3 regions of the Paenibacillus sp. P36 genome follow, and region 1 is predicted to be linked to each of the others. Evidence: predicted binding sites of a transcription regulator. Region 1 holds the regulator's gene; each other region holds the start of a gene.
The links. Region 1 encodes Rex, which represses fermentation and respiration genes when NADH is low (regulators of the CRP and FNR family bind a similar motif). Its sites were predicted from a motif close to TTGTGAAATATTTCACAA; they were not measured.
Positions count from the first base shown of each region.

Region 2: the regulator Rex is predicted to act here: its motif matches at 2,878-2,895, upstream of ACKTT9_RS27265 (DoxX family membrane protein).
Region 3: the regulator Rex is predicted to act here: its motif matches at 4,255-4,272, upstream of ACKTT9_RS04480 (cytochrome ubiquinol oxidase subunit I).

Region 1 is NZ_AP038372.1:3,355,012-3,361,688, forward strand. It holds gene dinG (ATP-dependent DNA helicase DinG) at 1-2,475, shown strand, start outside; gene ACKTT9_RS14990 (redox-sensing transcriptional repressor Rex) at 2,478-3,098, shown strand; gene ACKTT9_RS14995 (anion permease) at 3,144-4,145, opposite strand; gene ACKTT9_RS15000 (DUF47 domain-containing protein) at 4,209-4,835, opposite strand; gene ACKTT9_RS15005 (amidohydrolase) at 5,080-6,375, shown strand; gene ACKTT9_RS15010 (DUF5590 domain-containing protein) at 6,416-6,677, shown strand, end outside.
Region 2 is NZ_AP038372.1:6,110,167-6,116,843, forward strand. It holds gene ACKTT9_RS27245 (response regulator) at 1-144, opposite strand, end outside; gene ACKTT9_RS27250 (GAF domain-containing protein) at 254-721, opposite strand; gene ACKTT9_RS27255 (Crp/Fnr family transcriptional regulator) at 925-1,605, shown strand; gene ACKTT9_RS27260 (hemerythrin domain-containing protein) at 1,644-2,186, opposite strand; gene ACKTT9_RS27265 (DoxX family membrane protein) at 2,296-2,820, opposite strand; gene ACKTT9_RS27270 (carbohydrate ABC transporter permease) at 2,974-3,756, opposite strand; gene ACKTT9_RS27275 (carbohydrate ABC transporter permease) at 3,886-4,758, opposite strand; gene ACKTT9_RS27280 (ABC transporter ATP-binding protein) at 4,760-5,839, opposite strand; gene ACKTT9_RS27285 (ABC transporter substrate-binding protein) at 5,861-6,677, opposite strand, start outside.
Region 3 is NZ_AP038372.1:971,182-977,858, reverse strand. It holds gene ACKTT9_RS04505 (copper resistance protein CopC) at 1-256, opposite strand, end outside; gene ACKTT9_RS04500 (M56 family metallopeptidase) at 808-1,674, opposite strand; gene ACKTT9_RS04495 (BlaI/MecI/CopY family transcriptional regulator) at 1,652-2,104, opposite strand; gene ACKTT9_RS04490 (metalloregulator ArsR/SmtB family transcription factor) at 2,123-2,488, opposite strand; gene ACKTT9_RS04485 (cation diffusion facilitator family transporter) at 2,678-3,637, shown strand; gene ACKTT9_RS04480 (cytochrome ubiquinol oxidase subunit I) at 4,455-5,804, shown strand; gene ACKTT9_RS04475 (cytochrome d ubiquinol oxidase subunit II) at 5,801-6,677, shown strand, end outside.

The DNA.
Region 1 (6,677 bases):
CTTCAATTGAGTATGGTAGCCGGTTTGTTTGGCATTGACCATGAACGGCCTCATCAGGCTGATAGCGACGCAGAGGTTACTGCTGAAATTTGGATCAGATGTCTGGAAAGGCTGATTGGACTGCCTCTCCTTACGGTTCAGCGGTTGCAGCATATTTTTGAGAATAGCTCCAGCGATTTGGGTTGGTTTTTGGACGAAATATGTTTATATAAAGAATCGATTACGAGCATTGATACGGATACGAATCGTTATTTCCGCCAATTTACGCTGAATGTCACGGATTGGGGCGAAGAGGATGATATCCGCGGTCCTTCGGATGAAGATGGGTTAGGCGCTTCTTTCCAACAATTTCATCAAGGCTTGAAGCTGGCGCTTCAGCAGAAATTTGAGATTTTCGAAGAGCGGGAATCACAAGAGCAGATGATCTACGAAGTGGAGAAATCGCTGGAGAACGATCAGCATTTGATGATTGAAGCCGGAACGGGCACAGGGAAATCGCTTGGTTATTTGATACCAGCCCTTTATTATGGCATCAAATATGAGAAGAAAGTGGTTGTCTCCACACACACGATTAACCTGCAAGAGCAGCTCAGAGAGCGGGATATTCCGCTGCTGAAAGAGATATTTCCGGTTCCTTTTAGGGCGGCTGTGCTTAAAGGAAGAAGTCACTATTTGTGCTTGCGCAAATTTGAGACGAAACTGACAACGCGTGATTACGAGAATGGCAAAGAGGATCCGATCACAGCGGCACAAATGGTCGTTTGGCTGAGTGAAACGGAACACGGGGATGAAGAGGAAATCCATTTTGGGAATAAAGGCGCTCAATTCTGGTATTCGGTAGCCAGCGATACAGACTCGTGTCTAAACCGGATGTGCCCTTGGTACAAAAAGTGCTTCTATCATCGTGCGCGTAATGACGCCAACACGGCTGATGTGATCATTACGAACCATTCCCTTCTGTTTACCGATATGAAGGCGGAGAACCGCCTCCTACCGGCTTACAAGCACCTTGTGATTGATGAGGCGCATCATTTCGAAGAAGTGGCGAGTAAACATCTCGGTATTGAGCTGCATTCCTCAGCGATGTATCATTCCTTGACCTGGCTTTACAAAGATAATCGGAGCGGCCAGCTGCCGATGTTGCGGTTTAGACTGCAGAAATCGGATGAGCAGCAAGAACGGGCAGCGGCATGGAGTCATACGATTGATGGTCTTTTCCCAAAAATCGTGCAAATCAAAGAGGATTGGGATCGTCTGAGCGAATCGCTCTATGAGCTGCTGTCGTCCAAAAGCGATCCGTCGCAAACGGAGAATTCCACGTATGTCCTGCGCATGAAGCCGGAGACATTGCCGCCTAATTGGCACGAGCTGCTGACGATGGAAGACAATATTTATCTGAACGCAAATGATTTGCTTCGCACGCTGGATAAATTGTTAAGCGATGTGAAGGAGCATCAGGACGTGTTCGGGGTCCAAGGCTTAGTGACGGATCTTAACGGCACCGTGAAAGAGCTCTATGAGCATCGAGATGCCCTTCATTTCTTTATGAAAATGGCGGATGATGGTTATGTCTACTGGATGGAAGCAGGGACGTACGCCAGGGCGAAGTCGCTTCAGCTGAATTCAGTACCGACGGATGTCAGCGGCTTGCTTCAGCAGCATTTCTTTGAGACAAAAGAAAGCATCATCATGACCTCGGCGACTTTGTCCGTGAACAAATCCTTTCAATACTCCGCTGATCAATTGGGCCTGGTGATTCCGCAGGATGAAGAGAGCGGTAAGCTCAAAACGGTTCAATTGCCTTCTCCTTTTAACTATCGTGAGCAAGCTTTGGTGGTTATTCCAAGAGATTTTCCTACGATTAAGGGAGCAGGGGATCCCGTTTTCATTGCATCCCTCATTGAATCCCTCAGTGAAGTCGCTATCGTGACCAAAGGTCGAATGCTGATTTTGTTCACATCCAATCGGATGCTCAAACAGATTTATGCCGGGATGAAAGACTACTTGAAAGCCTATGGGATTACTGTGCTTGGCCAAGGGGTAGACAGCGGCAATCGCAGTAAATTAACCCGTATGTTCCAGGATAACAAGATGTGCGTGCTGCTTGGCACCAGTTCATTTTGGGAAGGTGTAGACATTCCTGGAGATGCGCTAAGCTGCTTGGCCATTATCCGGCTGCCGTTCCAACCTCCGAATCATCCGCTCGTTGAGGCTAAATGCGAAAATATTAAGAAACGGAACGAGAACCCGTTTATGAAATTTTCTGTGCCGCAGGCGGTCATTCGATTTAAACAAGGCTTCGGCCGGTTAGTTAGACGCGCATCAGACAAAGGGATTGTGATCATCTACGATACGCGTGTCATCGAAACCTTCTATGGCAAGCACTTCCTCTACTCCCTGCCAGGACCCAAAATTGAGCATATGACAACGGAACAAATGTTACCAAGGATTGAGCAGTGGATGGGGGAGGCGTAGAAATGAAATCACAAAAAATATCGGAAGCTGTTGTTCGCAGACTGCCCATCTATCTACGGTTCCTGAACGAGCTTGCCATGAAAAATGTCGCAACGGTATCTTCGCAGGATTTGGGTCAAAAACTTGATCTGAATCCGGCCCAGATTCGTAAAGATTTGGCCTATTTCGGTGAGTTCGGTAAAAAAGGCATCGGATACGATATTGCTTATTTGATCGAAAAAATAAGACAGATTCTCAAGCTGGACCGGCATATCCAGGTGGCTCTTGTTGGAGCGGGGAATCTTGGCCGGGCATTATGCAATTATAATACTTATCTGCGAAACGATATGAAGATTGTCGCTGTTTTTGATGCGATGCCCTCCAAAGCCGGGGAGACGATTAATAATTTGACCGTTCAACCGATGGGGGAAATGAAGGCTGTTTTATCGGAGTTAGGCGTGCGAATCGGGATTATAACGGTGCCTGCGAGCGAAGCTCAAAATGTGGCCAATCAGTTTGTTGCTTGCGGCATTGAAGCTATTCTGAATTTTGCACCGGTCATAATTAAGGTTCCTCCGGAAGTTCGTGTGCATTATGCGGATTTTACAACGGAACTGCAAAGTTTAGCGTACTATTTAGACTAAGAAATAAAAAGAAACCGTCAGGATTCCCTGACGGTTTTTCTGTATTTAGAAGATCAATCTGAAAATAAGGAAGTAAATGGAGTACGCGAGCGCAATGCTGATCGGTATGGTAATGACCCAAGTAATCAACATGCGGGTGACGGTTCCCCACTGAACTTCATGGAAACGCATGACACTGCCTGTCCCAATAATCGCGGAGGAAATAACATGTGTTGTTGATAATGGTTTTCCGATATGGGTGGAGAATTGAATGACGAGTGACGATGTGAGATCGGATGCGAATCCGTTAATCGGCTCGATTTTGACAATTTTCCCGGATACGGTCTTAATGATTTTCCATCCACCGATCGAAGTTCCTAGTCCCATTGCTAGTGCCGCTGAGATTTTAACCCAAAGCGGAACGTCCAATGTCGTTTGAACATCGGCTGCGACTAGACCGAAAACGATAATACCCATCGCTTTTTGTGCATCGTTACCGCCATGTGAGTAAGAGAGCAGCCCGGCAGAGATAATCTGTAAAGTCCTGAAAATGCGATTAAGCTTGGATCTGGACGTATTTCCCGACCAGATGACGATGTACTTGATCAAAAGCATAATGACGTAACCAAGGGCGAAGGCAATGATCGGTGAAAGGATCAAAATGATAATGATCTGCGTAAAACCGCTCCAATTGACAGAATGCACGCCAGCTCCAGCGATAACCGCGCCGGCAAGGGCTCCGAGCAGAGTGTGAGAAGAAGAGGATGGAATCGCAAGATACCATGTCAGAAGGTTCCATATAATCGCCGCGAGCAGGGCTGCGATTACGATTTCAACGCCATTGGCAATTTGAGCAGGGTTAGCAATACTGCCGCCGACCGTTTTGGCCACTTTGGAGGATACCATTGCGCCAACAAAGTTAAGCGTCGCTGCCATGGCAATAGCTACCCGTGGACTTAGTGCGCGCGTAGAAATGGATGTGGCAATCGCATTGGCTGTATCGTGAAATCCATTGATGAAATCAAAAAGCAAGGCTAGTACAACAATTACGATCAAATAAGTTAACATGATTTCCTCCTAAGAGTTTTCCATTTGGAAAACTATCCTTCGTACACATAGACCGGTTAAGTCTTATGAATAACGAAGTACTACGCTATCTAGGATATTGGCTACGTCTTCACAAGCGTCCGTTGTTTCTTCCAAGCGCTCATAGATTTCTTTTAGTTTAAAGTCTTCGTATACATCTTTACGCGTGATGAAAATTTGACGGATTCCTTCGCGCATCAAGCGATCGCCGTCATTCTCAAGGGAGTTAATGGCAACCGTATGTTCAGGGATTTGCATATATTTTTTCTTCGCAAGCAATTTGAATGCATCAAGCATATGTTGGCAGGAATCCACGATGACAGCCGAGAAGTCTTTCATATATGTATCCGTATGCGAGACGTTCAAATAGTCAAAACGAGCGATTGTAGCTTCAATACCATCCGTGACATCATCCACTTTGGAGGCAAGAACCATGATGTCCTCACGATCGATCGGTGTAATGAACACTTTATTGAGTCCTTTGAAAATTTCGTGAGTGATGGAGTCTCCAGCATGTTCAAGATCGTGAATGGACTGAACGTAGTCTATAGGGGATTTGTCACCCATCATGGCTGTGCGGAACAGCTGTGCAGTTTGCAATGCGTTTTCTGCAGCGCGGATGAGCAATTGCAAGAAATCGACTTCGTTCTTTTTTGTGAATAACGTGGTCATAAATGCCTCCTAGTATTTACTATATGTACAAGATTTTGATCGAATTTATAAGATAAACAGACCAACTTGTTGAAAAAACTCACAAAATTAAAAATATCATAATAATTGCACCGAAAGCAACGAAAATTCCGTGACATTTTACAATTTCTTAACATTGTATACTTCCTTGATTTTACAAGCCTTAAGATGTAAAGTTTATAAAGCGGTGTTTAACTTAGAATGAGCATAGAGAGGGTTTTTTAGTATGAAAAAAACATTAATTATGAACGGTCATTTCATTTCTACTATTGAAGGTAAATCATCAATCAAAGGCTGCATGGTCATAGAAGGCGATCTGATTACATATATCGGTGAACAAATTCCTGAACCTAAGGAAAACTACAATGAAATCATCGACGGTACGAATAAGTTGTACATGCCCGGTTTGGTCAATACGCATGGTCATGCCGCGATGTCGCTGCTGAGAGGTTTTGGCGACGATTTAGCCCTGCAAATTTGGCTGGAAGAGAAAATGTGGCCGATGGAAGCGAAATTTACCGCCCAAGATGTGAAATGGGGGACGAGTCTGTCCATTCTGGAAATGATGAAGGGCGGGACTACGACTTTTGTCGATATGTACGACCATATGAATGAAGTGGCGAAAGCTGTCGAGACATCAGGAATGCGCGGCGTTCTTGCCCGCGGTGTGATCGGACTGTGCCCGGTTGATGTACAGACGGCTAAGCTGCAAGAAGCCACTGAGTTTGCAAAAACATGGCATGGTGCTGCAAATGGACGTATCACGACGATGATGTCTCCTCATGCGCCTTACACATGTCCTCCGGATTATATTGAACGAATCGTTCAGGCTGCCCACGATTTGAATTTACCGATCCATACGCATATGTCGGAAACAAGCCGTGAGGTGCAAGGAAATGTAGATCAATACGGACTGCGTCCTGTTGCTCATCTGGAGAAGATCGGCGTGTTCAGCCGACCAACGCTTGTAGCGCATGGAGTTCATTTAACGGATGAAGAAATCAATGTTCTCAAACAATATGATGTTCGCGTTTCTCACAATCCAGGAAGCAACCTGAAACTTGCTTCCGGCGTAGCGCGTGTGCCTGAATTGCTTCGCGCAGGAGTGAAGGTTTCACTTGGTACGGACGGCGCAGCTTCAAATAACAATTTGGATATGTTTGAAGAAATGAGACTCGCCGCGCTGATTCACAAAGGCGTTTCTGGTGACCCGCTGGCAGTACCCGCTGCTGAAGCACTGATGCTAGGTACGAAAATGGGGGCGGAATCCATTTGGTTGGATAACGTAGGATTACTGCAGCCAGGCATGAAAGCGGACTTTATCGCGCTGGATATCGATCAGCCACATTTCCTGCCAAAAACAGATTTTGTTTCACATGTTGTTTATTCCGCTTGCGCCAAAGATGTCGTCGATGTCTGTGTGGACGGCAACTGGCTTGTCCGCAAAGGGGAATGCTTAACGATGGATGAAGAAAAAATCAAACGCGAATTTGAATTGTGTTTTGACAGATTAATTGGATAAAAAGGTGCCGGCAATTCGGTTGGGGAGGTGAGCGGCGCTGATGGGTGCAAAGCGAACGAGAATCATTACTTTTGGCGTGTTTATTGTATTGACGCTTGGCGTCGTGCTCAGCCGCTTCTACTTAAATGTGCAGAAGGATCATTGGGATAACAAACGCATGGCGGTAGAGACTGCTTTTGAGAAAAGCATCATGACGAAAGCGGCAAAAGTGGATTTCTTTTATGGAGATGAGCCTTTTCGGATCGTCTATGGCGAAGATAAGATCGGCCAAGGCGTCATTGTATGGGTATCCGATAAGGACG
Region 2 (6,677 bases), 2.8 Mb from region 1:
CGGTGTAAGCATCCGGGCGGCCTGAATGCCTTCTTCACCAGCGGCGGCTTCGCCGACCACTTCCATATCATGCTTGCCGTTTAGCAGCATAACAAGCCCTGATCTTACGATGGCATGGTCATCCACAACCAGAATCTTTAGCATTTGCTTCCCCCTTTCAGCGGCAACTCCGCGGTTTAAGCTTCCATTTCATTTCATTTCATTCCATTCCTTTTCCCATCATAGCAAAAAAAACCTCATCCAGAAATGCCATTCATCGTGAGGCTTCCTTGCAAGGTCTCTCTATATAGGTTACCAACCTTTCGAGGTTATCCAGAATGGCTTTTATATCGTTTTCTTCATAGCTCTGGTCCGTGCGTCTTCCGATAAAAAGCAGTCCCTTCATCCCAGTAGAAGTAGAAGGACCCATGATGAGCGGGAATGCGGCAGCAGTCTGCAATTGCTCGGCAAGCATGACGGGGCATTCGCGCCTTTCTTCCACTGCTCTCGGATTGGCCGCATCGAGTTTAACCCATCTGCCCAGCCGCAAGGCTACGCCCGCGAGCCCTTCCCCCATTTTGATGACCATTTGCTGACAGCGATCATTTTTGTTGCCCAATATGTACATCCAACGCCTACGCGCTGGCTGATCGACGAAAGGAGCCAATGCGACGAAATCGCTTGACGTCATATCTCGAAGTCGTGTTAAAACATCCATGATGTTCACTTGACCGGCTGCCATTATACCACTTCCAATCTTTATGAATCCGTACGAAATCGCTTCTACTACCATTGTAGACGGTTCCATCTTACTTGTCTGTCAGGGAAAACCCTGATTTCCGTATCAGGAAATGAATTCATAAATCAGTGAATCTCCTGATAAACAAAAGTGTTAAAAAAGACTATCATGAAGATAGCCAAAAACCGTGGAGGAGCTGATCCACTATGATGAAATTTTTCTCTGAGACTAATTTAGATAGATTGAAAAACGCTATGCAGATGAAGCTGGCCAAAAAAGGCGAGTACCTGTTCTGGGAAGGTGAACCGGCAGACCGATTGTTCTACGTCTTCCAAGGCGGAGTCCGCATCACCAAAACATCAGAAACAGGCAAAAACCTCATCTTGCATTTGCATCAAACGGGTGACTTATTCGGGCAAATAGACCCCTTTCAGAATTCCGTGCAAAACTTCAGTGCCGAAGTTACCGCTGACTGCAAAGTTGGGGTCATTATGCGCAAAGATCTTGAGGACCTGCTGCAGCAGCACAGTGATCTGGCTATTGAATTCATGAAATGGATGGGGCTCATGCACCGGATGACCGAAACCAAATTTCGCGATTTAATGATGTATGGGAAGCCCGGGGCGCTTTGTTCTTTGTTAATAAGACTTAGTAACTCCTATGGCGTTCCTTCAGGCGAGCATACCTTGATCGATTATAAGCTTAGCAACACCGAAATGGCGGATATGATTGGTTCTACACGCGAAGGTGTCAACCGGATGTTAAGCGAAATGAGGAAAGAAGATGCGATTACCTATCGCAATGGTCAAATTGTTATTAAAAATGTAGACTATCTGCGAAATATTTGTCATTGTGAAAACTGTCCGTTAGAAATATGCAGAATGTAATAGCCTGTAATAGCCCCAATCTCCTCGCCACATTTCTCCTATGAAAAGAAGGATTCCAGATCCATTAGCACCCTATCCGTTAAAGGCAGAACAAACTGTTCTTCCATGGTGAGATGATCATTTAATATCAAACACGCCTGCAGGAGGTATGAGGCCGTTTCGGTTAACTGCTTTTTATTGAAAATAGGCGTTATATCGACAACGGCCTCCTTGAACGAATGAAGAAATGAAACACCCAATTGATGATCTTTTTCCAGAACCCAAAAGGATGGCATGATCGTAGGCGCTTGCTGACTATGAAAGTAGTTGATCAGGAAAGGGTACAACTCCTGTTCTTCCCACGCGGCATGCCGCTCCAGCTCCTCCTCGAAATGCGCTGCCTTCCGTCTTAAATCCTGAAGAATGTGCATGCCTTCCGCCGTATCATCGATCCAGCTCACTTCTTTGGCACTCGCTTCGAGACTCCGTAATTGTCTTCGCAATTGTTCATGTTCATCGGCCAAACGGTCCGTTGCATAAGCAAGCTTGGCTGGATTTGAAGACGCGAGTCCGATAGGGCGACTTCCCACATTAACCTCCATGCCTGATCCCTCCCAAGTTATTTATATGAAAGCACCTGATCTTCTCTCCATCTATGAGTGGAAGAACAGGCGCTTTGCTGAATTTTGTTCATTTGATTCTACCCTCATGTTATCTAAGCTTAAATGTTAAATGAAACCTGTTAACGATCTTATCGAACCATTTGTGCAAATACGGTAAGATTAAGTGATCTACCCCAAATTTCCCCGCATTGGCACCAGCTGCAAAGACAATGAAACCAAGCAGCACTAACCAAGGATTCGTGCTAACTGTTCCTGCGAACATATACATGAAGTTCATGATTAGTCCGAAGAAAATCGCTGTTGTTGTCAAAGCTCCCAACAAAAGCCCCAAACCAACCAATAATTCTCCCCAAGGAATGACTACATTGAAGATGCCAACGTGTGGAAGCGCGAAGTTTTTCAAGAAAGCTACAAAGTTGCCATAGACTAAATCCGTTGTACCTGTCTCAAGAACCGGTTTCGCGATGGCACCTTTCAAGTAGCCTGTAGCGTCAAATGCCTTTTCGCCGGTTATTTTGTGCCATCCGGCTACCATCCATGCCCACCCTACATACAACCGAACGAGTGTCAATAACATTGCTGCGTACTTATTCTCTCTGAGCCACTTCATCATCCGAACCATCTCCTTTTTCTTTTATGCTTTTATTGTAGCTTTCAGTAAAAGAGATGTATGTGATAAAAATCACATGCTCATCGATTTCAAAAGAAAAAGGCATGATCCCAATGGATCACGCCTCCCTCGCCATCCTATCTAATTTTCAACGGATTATTTGACCCCGGTATACACGAAAGCCCGAATAATATGTCTTTGTGCAAAAAAGAAAGCAATGAGAATTGGCGTTACCAGAATCATATTCCCTGCCATAAGCACGTTCCAATTCGCGACCCCTTCTTCTTCCCGGATCTTGGCAATCCCTAGAGGCAGCGTCCGCGCAACATCGTCTGTCGTCATAACAAGCGGCCAGAAATAATCGTTCCAATGCGCGATAAAGCTGAACAAAGCAAAGGTCGCCAGCACCGGCTTCGCCATAGGCACCATTAATTTCACAATAATTTGCCACTCTTTGGCGCTATCGAGCCGCGCTGCTTCAATCAATTCTTCCTGCACTTGTTTAAACGATTGCCGCAGGAGGAAAATGCCGAAGGCGCTGGACGCGAAGGGAAGAATAAGCGCAAGATGCGTATTCAACAGCTTCCATGCACTCAACTGCAAATAAACAGGCAAGAAAATTAATTGCGACGGGATCATTAAGGTCACCATCACCATGCCGAACAAAATTCCCGACGCTTTAAACTTATAACGAGCAAAGGCATAAGCCGCCGGAATAATCGTAAGCATCTGCAAAACGAGAATACTGATCGAGATGATGATACTGTTCGAAATATAGTGCAAGAATGGGCCTGATCCCCAAGCTTTGGCGTAATTGCTCCAAATGAACTGTTTTGGGATCCAATTCGGCGGAAAAATCATCGTTTCAGGCAGCGTTTTAAGAGAAGTAGAGAGCATCCATATGAATGGCATTGCAAAAATGAGGACTAACGCAATCATGCCAATCACGCTTATTGCACGAGTTATATATTGAAGTATTTTTGATGCAATTTCTTCTTTGCTGTTTACATATAACAACGTGCGATCCGCTTCCATGATCTGTTCAGCTTTCAATGGAGTCACTTCCTTTTATTGATAATGTACGCGTTTGGACATCAGTTTAAAGTAGATGATGGTTAACACGCCGACAATGAACAACAGGATGACTCCCGCCGCAGAGGCGTAACCAATTTTAAAGAACCGGAAACCGTATTCGTATATGTAATAAACAAGGGTATTCGTTGTGTTAACCGGCCCACCTTGCGTCATGATCGCGATCGTCTCAAAAACCTGAAAAGATCCAATCATATTGATGATCACGAGGAAAAAGATGGTAGGCGAAAGCATCGGAAGGATCAACTTGTAAAAAGTCGTCCAAGGTTTGGATCGATCCAGTGCTGCCGCTTCGTAGATGTCCTTCGGTATGCTTTGCAATCCGGCGATAAACACCAAGGTATTGTAGCCAAGTCCCTTCCAAACAGCGACGATAACTAACGAAATCAGAGATGTCTTTTGCGAGGAGAGCCAGGCGAGCTTGGCAAAGCCGAACAAACCGATAAACCAGTTTAATAAACCATACTGCGGATCCATCACCCATGCCCAGATCATGGAAATGGATACCCAAGAAACGATATGCGGACTGAAGATCGCTCCTTGCACAAAACTTTGAAACACACCCGTTTTATTCAGCCAAAGCGCCAAAATTAAGGAAAGTCCAATGATGAACGTAACCGTCAAAACGGTATAGATGGATGTGTTGTTTATTACTTGTATAAATTCTTTTTCCGTTAAGAGATCCGTAAAGTTCTGCATCCCGACAAAGTTCTTGTTAGGGCTAATAAAATTCCAATCATACACACTCAGGTACATCATATAAAGGATCGGATAGATAAAAAACAACGAAAACACAGTAATGGCTGGAGCCACCATGGCGTACGGACGCAGTTTTCCCCATATGGTCATATTAAACACCGCCGCCAGCAACAAGGATTTTCTCACGTTGGACATGTCTGGATATGTCGCGAATTCTTTGGCCCTCTAAGTCAAAATAGTAAAGCTGGTCATAAGGAATCAATACGTTAATATGATCATTCGTTTCCAAAGCGGTAAGGAAGGTTTTGACGAAAAAGGTGCCCATGTGTGAATCGATCTGATAAATATTTTCCGCTCCCAGGCTTTCTCTGGTAATAATTTCACCTTCCATAACAAACCCGTCTGCGCGATCCTTCGGAGACATCACCACATGTTCAGCCCGGAAGCCGATATACCCGATCTCCGAAGCTGCCTCCACCTTTAATCCTTGTACATGGCCATAATCAAAAATATTCATAGCCGGAGTACCGATAAACTGTGCCGTGAAAACATTTACCGGATCGTTATAAAGCTTCAACGGCGAATCCGACTGCTGAATAACTCCTTTATTCATAACGACGATCTCATCGCCCATCGACATCGCTTCCACTTGATCATGGGTTACATAAACAAACGTGCTGCCCAGCCTTTTATGAAGCTGAATCAACTCCGTTCTCATCTGATTGCGCAGCTTGGCGTCCAGATTGGAGAGCGGCTCATCCAAAATAAATACCTTCGGTTTCTTGACCATCGCCCGGGCTAACGCCACCCTCTGACGCTGGCCCCCGGATAAGTTTTGCGGCTTTTTGTCCAGATGAGGCGTTAACGCCACGATTTCACAGATATCGCGGATCAAGGTTTCCCGCTCCATTTTGGGTACTTTTCTGTTCTTGAGCCCGAACTCGATGTTTTCTCGTACAGTCATGGTCGGATATAACGCATAGTTTTGGAAAACCATGGCGACATCCCTAAGCCCAGGCTGCGTATCATTTACACATTTGTCGCCAATCCATATTTGTCCTTCGGTCTGTTTTTCAAGTCCTGCAATCATGCGCAAGGTTGTTGATTTGCCGCAGCCGGATGGGCCGACCAGCACGGTAAATGACCCATCTTTGATCGTCAGATTCAGACCGCTGATAATCGTATCGTCTTTATATTTTTTGCCAATATTGACTAGTTGGATCTTGGCCATACGTTCATCTCCTTACCAGGATTACTTGCTCAACAATTTATTCGCTTTTTCCGCAGCCTCGTTCATGGCATCTTGCGGTTTGACATCTTTTTCAAGGATGGCTTTCGTCATAGCATCAATGATCGTTTTTGAAACTTCAGCGTAGGCATTCGCGTTCGGACGCATGACGGCATACTGTAATTGATCGGAAGCTACTTTGTATTGCGGGAACTCTTTATAGTAGTTTTGCAGCTCATCGCTTTGCAAAGCAGATAGACGGTTAGGCAGGTATCCAACATATTTATGCTGATAGATCGTGTTTTCTTTGGATGTCATGAACTTCACAAACTCCCAAGTCGCTTCTTTTTCAGCATCATTCTGCTTGGACGTGATGGCCAATTGGCATCCGCCTGTTGGAACTCCATACGATTTATTAGCAGGCATAAAGTCGGTTGCCATTACGAAGTTATTTCCTTTCGCAACCTCTAAGCTTGCTGAAACGCCTGCCGTAGATCCGATTTTGAAAGCGGAAATTTGGTTGGTCCAGTCTTTCTCCGCGTCAGCACCTGCTGTCTTTCCTACCGTAAACTTGATCAAACCGTCATCGGACATCTTCTTCCAAAACTCTACTGGTGCCACGCCTTCTGGGGAGTTGAAAGCAGCTTTTTTGCCGTCCTCGCTTAGTACCTTACCACCGCTTTGAGCAACGAGCGCCTCATATTCCCAGACGCCTACGGCCATCGTCATCGGTGTCTTCCCTTTTGCTTTCAGAACGCGGGAATATTCCTCTAGTTCCTTCCAGTTTTTCGGACCGGCAGGGTCCAAACCGGCATCTTTTAGCATCGTGACATTTTTGTAA
Region 3 (6,677 bases), 2.4 Mb from region 1:
TAAGCGTAACATTCGCCTTAATCTCTTGTTTATGGCTATCAAACAATTTAAATGTACTTAAGTTCTCAAGTTTACCTTCAAATGTTAAAGTAATTTCTTGCAGAGGTTCCGTAATTTCTGCTCCTGCTTTAGGATTGGAACTTTCTAAGCCCGTATGAGCAAGTGCAGGTTTAGTAAAAAATATCGTTAGACAGAGCAACAATCCTACAGTTATGATTGTTAGTTTAGAAAACACCTTATTTTCAGCGATTACCATATATACCCTCCAAATGTTTCATTATGAGATTATAAAATAAATGACCAAGATAACCATAGAAATAAGTGTTCCTAACATTCCACCCAAAAGCCATGATTCTTTCCCTTTCAGAAAGATAGAAATTAATACATGTAAGGAAAACGGCACGATGTATGCATAGACTCTTTGGATCGTAGAAAATCCAGTTATCCTATCTAAAGTAAAAATAACGAGCAGTAGTCCGAGAATAATCATGGCACTGTTCCTTATTTTTCTCCAATCTAATATCCCATGGAAATGAAAAAGCATTTGTATTCCCCTTACACTGGTTATTAATGATCCTGAATATTTTCGGTTTGAACATCAATTTCCTCATGCCACTCTACGGCTGCTCATCTCCAATAGTCACACCTCATTATTCCAAAAAACTACGATCCATAGTTTTAACTGTATGATACCCTGATACCCCTGTCAACACGATAAATGAATATGTGCTAATATGTTCACTTTTAGTGAATGAAAAGAGATTTAAGTTGTCTGTAAACAAAAAAAACGTGGATGATCTCCACGTTTTAGATACAACTATATATGACGATAGATGTGAAAACTACTCCAATCACTATCGATGACCAGAAAGCTCTTTTTGAAAAATATACAACATGAAGATTCTCTTGAAGATCTAATAGTTGCTTTAAACGATAATTTATTGCAGTAGTCGCAAAATCAGCGGTTACAACTAAATTTCTTGTTCCACGACTCGCTGAATGATTAATCATTTTCAAAATTGCTGATGCAAGATATGTTTTATTCCTCATAAGCTCTATTGCATATCGATCTGCCAGAAGCTCTATCCATATTGAGTAATAAAAAGATAATCCCTTTAATATTGGGAAATATCTCATTACTTGAGCTAAACGCCTCAAAACCCATTTCTTAAAGGGATGTCCGTTGAGACAATGATAAGCTTCATGAGCAAGAACAGCCTTTGTTTCATTTTCTGATAATGATTCGATAAGTCTGGTTGAGATAACGATCTGCTGCTTCAAAATGCCAGAAGTTAGAGCAAATGGTTCCCTATCAACAACCACCAGAATTGGATAGCCTAAATCGCCATACTTATGGTTAAATTGTATAGTTAGTGCTTTTTCTGTTTGATGCTTGATAAAATCATTCCATTTGTAATGCTTATACAAATCCTTTATTACAACAAACAAAAGTGTGATAAAGGTATATAAGAAAACTACTGTTAACAAAGACTCCCCAACAGAGTGTCTAAAACGAAAGTCATGCCAAAAGTTTATCAAGATATGTGTTATATTAGGTATCCAAGTAATATCCTTAAGTTGATGACATAGTGACCAAATCAATAAAACAAACAAGGCTGATGTAATAACTGAAAATAATACAAATGCAAAATTAGCTTGATTTATTTTCTTCATCACTATTCCTCATTTTTGCCTCTTGGAGCATATGCTCTACTTTCTTCAATAAATGCGGATCTATTTCTTCCATAACATCAATCATGTGTGCAACAACTACTTCCCCAAAATCTTTAATAAGCCCCTCTGTAACATTTCTGGTTTGCTCCAAAATAAAATCTTCTCTGGTAGTAACAACCTTGAATTGAGCAAGCTTATTTCGCCCTCGACCTGAGGCCATCTTAACCAAGAGCCCTTTTTCGGATAATCTATTTAATACCGTCATGATTGTCGTCACAGAGTAGTCATGTTCTGACTTCAAACTTTCACGAAGCTGCTGCACATTTAACCAGTCTCCCGAATCCCACATTAACTCCATAATCAAAGTTTCCAGGGATCCCAGAAAACGACTAACTCCCTCTTCTTGCATGCGATACCCTATTTTTTTCATTTACCTCGTTATTCCCCTTTAGTTGTGTTTCACGTGCTGAAGCATCTGCACAAAAATTTGCTCAATATGTTCATCATCCAAGGAATAATAAACGGTCTTTCCGACTTTACGGCGTTTAACAATTCTAAGATTTCGTAGATATCTGAGTTGATGTGATACCGCGGACTGGCCCATTCCTAGAATTTGTACAATATCGTGAACACATAACTCTTTATTCAATAGGGTATGAATGATTTTCAATCTGGTCGGATCCCCGAGTGCTTTGAACACTTCAGCTAACCCGTTAACAGTTTGATCATTTATTAATTGATCCTTTAAGACATCAATATTTGAAGTTCCATTACAAGTGTCATCACATTGATCTTGTACGGTTTTAGGCAACATATCTTCCATAAACATTCTCACTTTCTGATGATAAAACTTACGATTTACACTCATTATAACAGAAATCCTATGTATATTGTGAAATTGGAAATACTACTGACCAAGATCTCTCCATATTATTGCCATTTCAATTTTTTTCAAATATAATAACATATGAATACTTGATCATATGTTGTAGGAGGGGTTTAGATGCACAACCACAGTCACACACATCATGAACAGGGACATAACCATTCTGATCATGATCACAATCATGGGCATGGACTTGGGCATAGTCATGCACCCAATAATAAAAAAGGATTAGCCATTGCTCTCATTATTACAAGTGGTATCATGTTCGTGGAGTTTTTCGGAGGCTTAATTACAAATAGCTTAGCTCTTCTTTCGGACTCAGGCCATATGTTGAGTGATGCCGTATCCTTGGCATTGAGCTTAGTGGCTATGTGGTTCGCAAACCGACCAGCTTCTCCGCGGAAATCGTTCGGTTACTACAGGTTTGAAATTTTAGCCGCGTTGTTCAATGGATTAGCCTTATTCATCATAGCTGCTTTTATTATAAAAGAAGCTATAGCGCGGTTCTTTGATCCACCTACTGTTTCCAGTGGATCTATGATATTAATTGCCTTAGTCGGACTCCTAGCCAATCTGTTGAGCGTTTGGGCATTGATGAGACAAAGTGATGTGAAGGACAACATCAATGTTCGGAGCGCTTATTTACACGTAATTGGAGATGCCCTAGGCTCAGTTGGCGCTATTCTTGCAGGACTATTAATGCTTTTTTTCGGTTGGTACATTGCCGATCCTATAATCAGTGTAATCGTTTCTGTTCTTATCCTAAAAAGCGCATGGGGAGTTATTCGCACCGCCATACACATACTAATGGAAGGCACACCTGCAACAATTGATGCCGATCTAGTTAAAAAGACACTAGAAAGCATTGATGGAGTTATTAATGTTCACGATATGCATGTATGGACAATTACATCAGGTCTTGACTCTCTGAGTTGTCATATTCTAATTGATGATTCAAAAGATAGTCAGATTATTCTACAGTCAGCCATTCATGAAATAGAAAAGAAGTTTAAAATACAGCATACAACTTTTCAAATTGAAACTTCGAATATACAACATGCGGAATGCAAAATATAAAATAGTAAAGAACCGAGTCGTTGTTTATTAAGTAACAACGACTCGGTTCTTTACGTATATTTTCAGGATTTTTTAAGTATATAAGCGGTTTTTCAAGAGATCCTTTCATGCTTGTTTACTAACTTTTGGTATTTCTTCTCTCTCGAGTCCCAGCGGTTGCTAAACATTATAATTCCAATGGTTGGTAAAACGATCACTCTTGAGATCGTATAACTCATTATTAATGTACCGTTAGTAATTAACTCAATTATACTAAACAGCATCGCTAGTCCAACGCCAAAACCAAGTAAGCCATACATTAAAACATACTTCCTTCTTCCAATTCCTCGCTTGGCATTCCAAGTATGCAGAAACTTTTTCTCTTTACTATTCACTCATGCACCGTAACCTTTCTTTAGATAGAATCGTATCGCCTTAAAATACTATATACCATAGTATTTTAAGGCATTTCAAATTGCTTCCCCTTTCTTGAAGTGAGAACTATCGTTTAGTGTTACTTTCAACCCTTTATGTTAACAAATTATCATATGTTCATTTCATATATCAATTTGTTCTTATAACGTTCAATTTTCCGTTAGTAAAGTTGTAAAACTTTGTTCAATTCGTATTCACAGATTATGTGAAAATAATCACATACAATGGAGTACACTAATTCCATAACTAAATAAAATTTACCAGAGGGTGATACAACTTGGTCCCATTTCGAAAACATGAAAAGCGATTAATGTACCTCATGTTCAGTGTTGCTTTTGTCATGTTGGTTTCATTTATTCGCAAACTTTTTTAACCTAGATAAACGAAAAGGAGATGATTTCACATGCCTACCTACGATTCCGTGTTTTATAGCCGGCTACTAACAGAGACCACATTGGCGTTTCACATCATTTTCGCTACAATCGGCGTTGGTGTTCCCGTCATGATCATGTTGGCTGAGCTCGCTGGCATTAAACACAAAGACCCCTACTACACATTATTAGCACGAAGATGGGCCAGGGGTTTCGTTATCACCGTTGCTATTGGTGTGGTTACCGGTACAGCAATTGGCCTTCAACTCAGTTTATTGTGGCCTACCTTTATGCAAATTGCCGGACAGGCCATTGCGCTTCCATTATTTCTAGAAACCTTTGCTTTTTTCATTGAAGCTATATTCCTTGGTATTTACTTATATACATGGGAACGATTAAAACCAATGCATCATCTCCTTCTACTCGTGCCTGTTGTCATCGGCTCCTCCGCTTCAGCTTTTTTTATAACTACTGTAAATGCATTTATGAATACCCCTCAAGGATTCTCACTGAAAGACGGCTTAATTACTAATGTACAACCGATATTAGCTATGTTTAACCCTTCTATGCCAACCAAAGTAGCGCATGTGCTCTCCTCTGCTTATATGACAAGCGCATTTATCTTGGCAGCTATTGCAGCCTACTCTCTTCTCAAGAAAAAAGATGACGTCATATATGCTAAAAAGGCGTTAAAATTGACTGTCACCGCCGGTCTTGTATTTGCTGTGACTACAGCACTTATTGGTGATTTATCTGCAAAATTCCTAGCTCAAAATCAGCCTGAAAAACTTGCTGCAGCAGAGTGGCATTTCGAAACCACGGCCAATGCGCCGCTCATACTAGGTGGTATTTTGACTGATAGGAATGAAATTAAATATGCTTTAAAAATTCCATACGCGCTTAGCATTTTAGCAGGAGGTACTCCTAAATCTGAAGTAAAAGGGCTTAATGAGATTCCCCCTGATCTTCGTCCTCCTCTATACGTTCATTACTTTTTCGATGCTATGGTAGGTATAGGGATGTTCGTGATTGTTGTTGCTATTCTTCATTTGTGGTACGCAAGAAAAAGATCCGTTAAACCTTATCCTAAATGGCTATTAGCGATTATAGTTGCTTGCGGGCCTCTTTCCATGCTTGGTATTCAATGTGGATGGTTTTACGCTGAAGTTGGTCGTCAACCATGGATTTTACGTGGGTATTTAAAAGTTGCAGATGCGGCAACTACCTCTCAAGACGTGGATTTGATGCTATTGCTATTTTGTTTCCTTTATATCGTACTAGCACTCACCGCAGTCAAAGTGTTATCCAAACTCTTTAGAAAAAGTGATGTCGCAGACGAATTAATAGCCCTTGGCATTTTCGGGGGGAGGTCAAAGAAATGAGTCTTGAAGTTATAGGAATTACGGTTTTATGGATTTTTTTATACGGGTATTTAATCGTGGCATCCATTGACTTCGGTGCAGGTTTCTTCAGTTATTATTCTGTCATTACAATGAAACAGCATATCATTCATAAAATTATTGAGCGCTATCTTTCTCCTGTCTGGGAAGTAACGAATGTCTTTTTGGTTTTTTTCTACATCGGAATGGTCGGATTCTTCCCGGAAACAGCACGTTATTATGGTACCGCCCTTCTCGTTCCAGGCAGTATAGCCATCATATTGCTTGCCATTCGAGGAGCCTACTATGCCTTCAGCAACTACGGTTCGAAGGATAATAAATGGTATATGCTCATCTATGGAGCAACTGGCTTGCTCATCCCTGCAACCCTCTCTATGGTACTTACCATTTCAGAAGGCGGAATCATTATTGAGCAAAATGGATTGATCCTGCTTAACTGGCAAAGGCTGCTCGGCAGTCCCTATACCTGGTCCGTCATTTTACTGTCGTTGGTCAGTGTTCTTTACATCTCTTCCATGTTTCTTTCGTATTATGCATACAGAGCAGAAGACAGGCCCGCATTTAAAATCTTACGTGGGTACGCCCTTTTTTGGAGTGGGCCAACGATTCTTGCAAGTTTTCTTGTTTTTTTCACGATCAATCAACAAAACCCGGAGCATTTTAGCAACATGCTTTCCCATGGCTGGATGTTTGGAACATCGTTCCTATGCTTCTTGATTGCAGTCTTCCTTCTTTGGAAGCAAAGGAATTTGGGTACTTCATTCATATTTGTGCTGCTGCAATTTGCTTTTGCCTTTTTTGGTTATGGTAAAGCCCATCTACCGTATATTTTATTTCCCTACATCACCATCCATG